DNA from 3 places in the Herbaspirillum sp. VT-16-41 genome. Region 1 is predicted to be linked to each of the others. Evidence: predicted binding sites of a transcription regulator. Region 1 holds the regulator's gene; each other region holds the start of a gene.
What was found. Region 1 encodes sigma-54, which starts transcription at its own class of promoters, with help from an activator protein. Its sites were predicted from a motif close to TGGCANGNAANCTGCTTT; they were not measured.

Region 1 (2,201 bases):
CGCTGACGTCGATCACGTTGTCGAAATGGCGCTTGATACGGGCCAGCTTGCTTTGCACGTATTCCCGGATGGCGGGGGTCAGTTCGAGGTGGTGTCCACTGATGGTCAGATTCATACAAGACTCCTATCGTGAGGTCACTGGAGGTTCGTGCGATGCATCGTCTACAGCTGCTGTACCACGGGCACGGTCTTCGTGTCGGATGGCATGGGCACCAGGTAGGGATGCTTGCCTGAACACAGCAACGGTACTGCTACAGAAAAACTGAGGAAAGCTCAGAGGGACTTGCGGAGATTGACTGGCGGAATCTTCAACACTTCGCGGTATTTGGCGACTGTGCGTCGCGCGACCACCATGCCTTGTTCTGCCAGCATATCCGCAATCTTGCTATCGGATAATGGGGTCTGCGGGTTTTCGGCTCCTATCAACTGTTTGATCAGCGCCCGTATCGCGGTGGAGGAGGCTTCGCCTCCGGTTTCAGTCGCGACGTGGCTACCGAAGAAGTACTTCAACTCGAACATGCCGTGCGGCGTGAGCATGTATTTTTGAGTTGTCACACGAGAGATTGTGCTCTCGTGTAGACCCAGTGTATCAGCAATTTCACGCAGCACAAGGGGCCGCATGGCCACTGCGCCATGTGAAAAGAAGTTTCTTTGACGTTCGACAATAGCCTGCGCGACTCGCAAAATTGTATCGAAACGTTGCCGCATGTTCTTGATGAGCCACTTGGCTTCCTGCAACTGCGACGACAGCGATCCTTCGCCCTTGGCCTGCTTGAGCGCACTCGCATACATTGCATTGACGCGCAGCTTGGGCATGACCTCATGGTTGAGCATGACCTGCCAGCCGTTCTTTGTCTGTTTGACAATCACGTCTGGCACCACGTAGTCCGAAGCATCGCGCGCGAATTCGGCACCCGGATGCGGACGGCACTGACGGATCACCGCCTGTGCTTCGCGCAGGTCCTCGTCATCGCAATCGAGAGCCTTCTTGATCTTGTTGAAATCGCGCTGTGCGAACAGCGGCAGGTAATCCTCGACAATCCTCAAGGCCAGCTTGCGGGTGACGAAGGGCACCTTGGGCAGGCGGCGGATCTGCAGTGCCAGACATTCACCGGCACTGCGCGCACCCACTCCGGCCGGGTCCAGGCTCTGCAGCAGCTTCAGCGAGATCGACAGTTCTTCCAGATCAACGCCCAGCTCTTCCGGCAGGCGCGCCAGGATGTCTTCCAGCGGTTCCTCCAGGTAACCGCTTTCGTCCAGCGCATCGGTGAGCAGTTCCAGCAGCGCACGGTCGCGGTGCGTGCGGGCGGTGACCCGGATCTGTTCCAGCAGGTGTTCGCGCAGGGTCAGCTCATGCGCTTCCAGTTGCGGGCGGGCATCGTCGTCGTCGGGCGATTTGCCACTGCGCGCCACGTCGTCGAAGCTCCAGTCGGATTCGCCACTGACACCGCTCTCGGGGCTGTTGTCTTGATAGTCGAAACTGGCTTCGCCATCAGTAGCGGAGGGGGCTGCTTCGTTGCCGCTGTCGCCAGCGGGCTCGGCCACTCCGGTGGAGGGCGCGGAAGAGACCGCGCCATCGGCCAACAGGCGCACCGAATTGTCGAGAGCGTCGTCCAGGCGTTCGAGCAGGGGATTGTCGGACAGGATCTGTTCCAGTTCCTGGTGCAGTTCCAGCGTCGACAGTTGCAACAGCCTGATCGACTGCTGCAGTTGCGGCGTCAATGCGAGGTGCTGCGAGGTACGTAACTGGAGCGACTGTTTCATCTGTCTTTCTGGGAGCGGCGTGGCCCGCTGGTTGCAATACCGTTGTGTGGCCGATGGACGGCGGGTGCTACATGCGGAAGTGTTCGCCTAGGTATACGCGGCGCACCGATTCGTTGGCGATGATCTCTTCCGGGTTACCGCTGGCCAGCACCGTGCCCTGGTTGATGATGTAGGCGCGGTCGCAGATACCCAGGGTTTCCCGCACGTTGTGGTCGGTGATGAGCACGCCGATGCCGCGTTCCTTGAGGAAGCGCACGATGCGCTGGATTTCGATCACTGCAATCGGGTCGATACCGGCAAACGGTTCGTCCAGCAGCACGAAGCGCGGATCGGTGGCCAGTGCGCGGGCGATTTCCACGCGGCGGCGTTCGCCACCGGAGAGCGACAGTGCCTGGCTCTCGCGCAGCTTTTCGATCTGCAGTTCATGCAGCAGGTTG
Region 2 (2,201 bases), on a different contig from region 1:
ATGCCACCGGCCTTCAGTTCGTTGACCACGGCCCGCGCATCTTCCTCGGTGGCATAGGTGCGCTGGGCGATGTCCAGCCCGAACATCTGCTGGAACTCGGTCAGCGCCGGCATCTCTTCCTGATAGCTGACCAGGCCGATGCGGGTGGTGATCTGGCGCGCCCGTGCCAGCGCCTGCATCACGTCGAAGCCGCTGGCACGCGCCACCACCACCGGCACCGGCAACCGGCTCTTGAGGTAGGCGCCGTTGGAGCCGGCCGAGATGACCACGTCGCAGCGCTGCGTGGCCAGGCGCTCGCGGATCTCGCGTACGGCCTCGTCGAACCCCAGGTGGATGGGCTCGATGTCGGCCAGGGCGTCGAACTCCAGCGTGATGTCGCGGAACAGCTCCGACAGGCGCGAGACCGAAGCGGTCCAGATCACGGGTTTGTCGGCGTGGCGGTCGGTGGGGGCAGGGCGTTTCATGGGCGTGGCGCTGGGTGGCTGAAGCTGACTGATGATGACTGGAAAGGCCTGAAGCCAGCCAGGAAGAAACGTTCACCATGTTTCAGTGAAACGTTAGTGTAACACTGATGAAACAGGGTGGCATGCCTCCGGATCGCCCGTCCGGCCTGCCTGCTGGCGTGACAGGGGAGCCAGGTTTCGTTCGCAAGTCATTGATCTGGAAGGAAGTTTCACATCACCCCAAAACAGGCCCGCCAGGTTTCGCAGGATGTTGCAGTGCGATGGCACGGCCGTTGCAATAGGGCCCTCCATAGTCCGCTACCTCCAGCAACCCTTACAGAAGGTGTCCATCATGGCTCTCCACTCCGCAGGCGCAGCGTTCCGCCAGGCCGTCCAGGAAGAATCCCCCTTGCAAGTCATCGGCGCGATCAACGCCAATCACGCCCTGCTGGCCAAGCGCGCCGGCTTCCGTGCCATCTACCTGTCCGGCGGCGGCGTCGCGGCCGGTTCCCTGGGCTTGCCCGACCTCGGCATTTCCAATCTGGACGACGTGCTCACCGACGTACGCCGCATCACCGACGTGTGCGACCTGCCGCTGCTGGTCGATGTCGATACCGGCTTCGGCGCCTCGGCCTTCAACGTGGCCCGCACCGTGAAGTCGATGATCAAGTTCGGTGCCGCCGCCATGCACATCGAAGACCAGGTCGGCGCCAAACGCTGCGGTCACCGTCCCGGCAAGGAAATCGTCAGCAAGCAGGAAATGGTGGACCGCATCAAGGCCGCCGTGGATGCCCGTACCGATGAGAACTTCGTCATCATGGCGCGCACCGATGCACTGGCCGTGGAAGGCCTGGAGGCCGCCGTGGAGCGCGCCGTGGCCTGCGTCGAAGCCGGTGCCGACATGATCTTCCCGGAAGCCATCACCGACCTGGGTATGTACAAGCAGTTCGCCAATGCGGTGAAGGTGCCGATCCTGGCCAACATCACCGAATTCGGCTCGACCCCGCTGTTCACCGTGGACGAACTCAAGGGCGCCGACGTCGGCCTGGTGCTCTATCCGCTGTCGGCCTTCCGCGCCATGAACAAGGCGGCCGAAAACGTTTATCAGGCGATCCGCCGCGACGGTACCCAGAAGAACGTGGTCGATACCATGCAGACCCGCATGGAACTGTACGACCGCATCGACTACCACAGCTACGAGCAGCGCCTGGATGCGCTGTTTGCCCAGCAGAAGAACAAGTAATCCCTTCCGACAATTCAGTTTTCACCGAACACGCTACGAGGAGAACACGATGAGCGAACAACAAGCCGCAGGTTTCAAGCCCAAGAAGTCCGTTGCCCTCTCCGGCGTCACCGCCGGTAACACCGCCCTGTGTACCGTCGGCAAGACCGGCAATGACCTGCACTATCGCGGCTACGACATCCTGGACGTGGCCGACAGCTGCGAGTTCGAAGAGATCGCCCACCTGCTGGTGCACGGCAAGCTGCCCACCGCCGCCGAACTGCGCGCCTACAAGGCCAAGCTCAAGGCCCTGCGCGGCCTGCCGGCCAACGTCAAGGCGGCGCTGGAATGGCTGCCTGCGGCCTCGCATCCGATGGATGTGATGCGTACCGGCGTCTCGGCCCTGGGTTGCGTGCTGCCGGAGAAGGATGACCACAACACCCCCGGCGCGCGCGACATCGCCGACCGCCTGATGGCCTCGCTGGGTTCCATGCTGCTGTACTGGTACCACTACAGCCACAACGGCAACCGCATCG
Region 3 (2,201 bases), on a different contig from region 1:
CATAGCCCATGCAGGGGCCAGACACCCAGCACGTCGTCGATCTTCCATTTGTTCTGGGTGCGGGTGAACATCCACACGAAGATGGCGCCGGCCATGCCGCCGGTGACCAGCGCGCCCAGCGGGTGCATCAGGTCGGAGCCGGCACATACCGCCACCAGGCCGGCCAGCGGGCCGTTGTAGGCGAAGCCGGGGTCGTTGCGGCCCATCAGCAGTGCGACCAGGGTGCCACCGGCCATGGCCATGAGGGAGTTCATCGCGACCAGGCCGTTCATCTTGTCCAGGGTCTGCGCGCTCATCACGTTGAAACCGAACCAGCCCACCGTCAGGATCCATGCGCCCAGTGCCAGGAAGGGGATGTTGGAGGGGGGATGGGCGGCGACCGCACCTTCCTTGCTGTAGCGGCCGCGGCGCGCACCCAGCAGCAGCACGGCGGGCAAGGCGATCCAGCCGCCGACGGCGTGGACCACGATGGAACCGGCGAAGTCGTGGAATTCGGCGCCGAAGGTGGCCGCCAGCCAGGCCTGTACGCCGAAGTGCTGGTTCCAGGCGATGCCCTCGAAGAAGGGATAGACCAGGCCGACCAGTACGGCGGTGGCCAGCAGCTGCGGGTTGAATTTGGAGCGTTCGGCGATGCCGCCCGAGATGATGGCCGGAATGGCGGCGGCGAAGGTCAGCAGGAAGAAGAATTTCACCAGCTCGAAGCCACTGCGCTCGGCCAGGGTTTCGGCACCGGCAAAGAAGCTCACGCCATAGGCGACGTAGTAGCCGATGAAGAAATAGACAATGGTCGAGACCGCGAAGTCGGCCAGGATCTTCACCAGGGCATTGACCTGGTTCTTCTTGCGCACCGTCCCCAGTTCCAGGAACGCGAAGCCGGCATGCATGGCCAGGATCATGATCGCCCCCAGCAGGATGAAGAGGGCGTCTGCGCCGTTTTTGTGATCGTCCACCAGAAAATCTCCCAAAAATTGTGCAAGGAAAGAATCGAAAGCCCGGACTGATGCAATTTTCGTTCCATTTTGGTGATTGTTTTGCAGTGGCTTGATTCAAAAGGACTTTTTGGGTGCGTTAGGTCCTTGTCAGCTTGTGATGCGCACGAAAATTGTGCGATACGGGTAGGCGATACGGTGGCGCGGTTTGTTTTGGTGCGAGGGCAGGGCGGCTCGAATTTTTTTGAAAATCACGTCATTTAGCCGTTTTGGGGGATCCGGTCAGCATTGGTCATCGTGCTTTCATGGAACGGTCATACGCGATTGCTAAATTGCAACTCCCTTCTTTTTTCCTCACCCTCAGGAGTTGCCATGCCAGACCAGAATTCGCCAGCCGAACCCAGCCGTCGCCGCTTCCTGCGCGACAGCGCCGTCACTGCCGCCGCCGCCGGCAGCGTGGCCGTGATCGCCAGCCCCGCCAGCCTGGCTGCCGCGCCGGCCATCGTCACCGCCGAGCGTCTGCGCCCGCAGTTCCCGGGCGGGATCATGAGCGGCGACGTTACCCGCGACAGCGCCATCGTCTGGGCGCGCGCCGACCGCAATGCGCGCATGCTGGTGGAGTATTCCACCAGCGAGAACTTCGCCGATGCGGTGCGCATCGCCGGCCCCACTGCGCTGGCGCGGGACGACTACACCGCCCGCGTGGACCTGCGGGGTTTGCCGGCAGGGCAGCGGGTGTATTACCGCGTGCGTTTCCAGGACCTGGTGCATGAGTCGGCCCTGAGCGAGCCGCTGACCGGCAGCCTGATGGTGCCGGCTACGGCGCGCGGGCAGGCACGCGACATCACCTTCGCCTTCTCGGGGGACGAAGCCGGCCAGGGCTGGGGCATCAATGAGCAATGGGGTGGCTACCGGGTGTACGAGAGCATGCGCCGCTTCCGTCCTGACTTCTTCATCCATTCGGGCGACCAGATCTATGCGGACGGTCCGATCCAGTCCGAGGTGAAGCTGGATGATGGCAGCCTGTGGCGCAACGTGGTGACCGAGGCCAAGTCCAAGGTGGCGCAGACGCTGGACGACTATCGCGGCAACTTCGCCTACAACATGCTGGATGCCAGCAAGCGCCGCTTCGCCGCCGAGGTGCCGTTCCTGGTGCAGTGGGACGACCACGAGGTGCGCAACAACTGGTATCCGGGCCAGGTGATCGGCGCCCAGGAAAAGCGCTACGACGAGCGCAACATCGATGTGCTGGCGGCCCGTGCGCGCCAGGCC

Region 2: a site for sigma-54 is predicted at 726-743, ahead of prpB (methylisocitrate lyase). Genes of this name have one in related genera too.
Region 3: a site for sigma-54 is predicted at 1,000-1,017, ahead of BTM36_RS18785 (ammonium transporter). Genes of this name have one in related genera too.

The regions. Positions count from the first base shown of each region.
Region 1 covers NZ_MUXB01000099.1:84,277-86,477, reverse strand. Annotated here, with positions in the region: gene raiA (ribosome-associated translation inhibitor RaiA) at 1-115, opposite strand, end outside; gene BTM36_RS08820 (RNA polymerase factor sigma-54) at 274-1,764, opposite strand; gene lptB (LPS export ABC transporter ATP-binding protein) at 1,832-2,201, opposite strand, start outside.
Region 2 covers NZ_MUXB01000101.1:254,759-256,959, forward strand. Annotated here, with positions in the region: gene prpR (propionate catabolism operon regulatory protein PrpR) at 1-464, opposite strand, end outside; gene prpB (methylisocitrate lyase) at 796-1,686, shown strand; gene prpC (2-methylcitrate synthase) at 1,736-2,201, shown strand, end outside.
Region 3 covers NZ_MUXB01000120.1:270,358-272,558, reverse strand. Annotated here, with positions in the region: gene BTM36_RS18785 (ammonium transporter) at 1-950, opposite strand, end outside; gene BTM36_RS18780 (alkaline phosphatase) at 1,302-2,201, shown strand, end outside.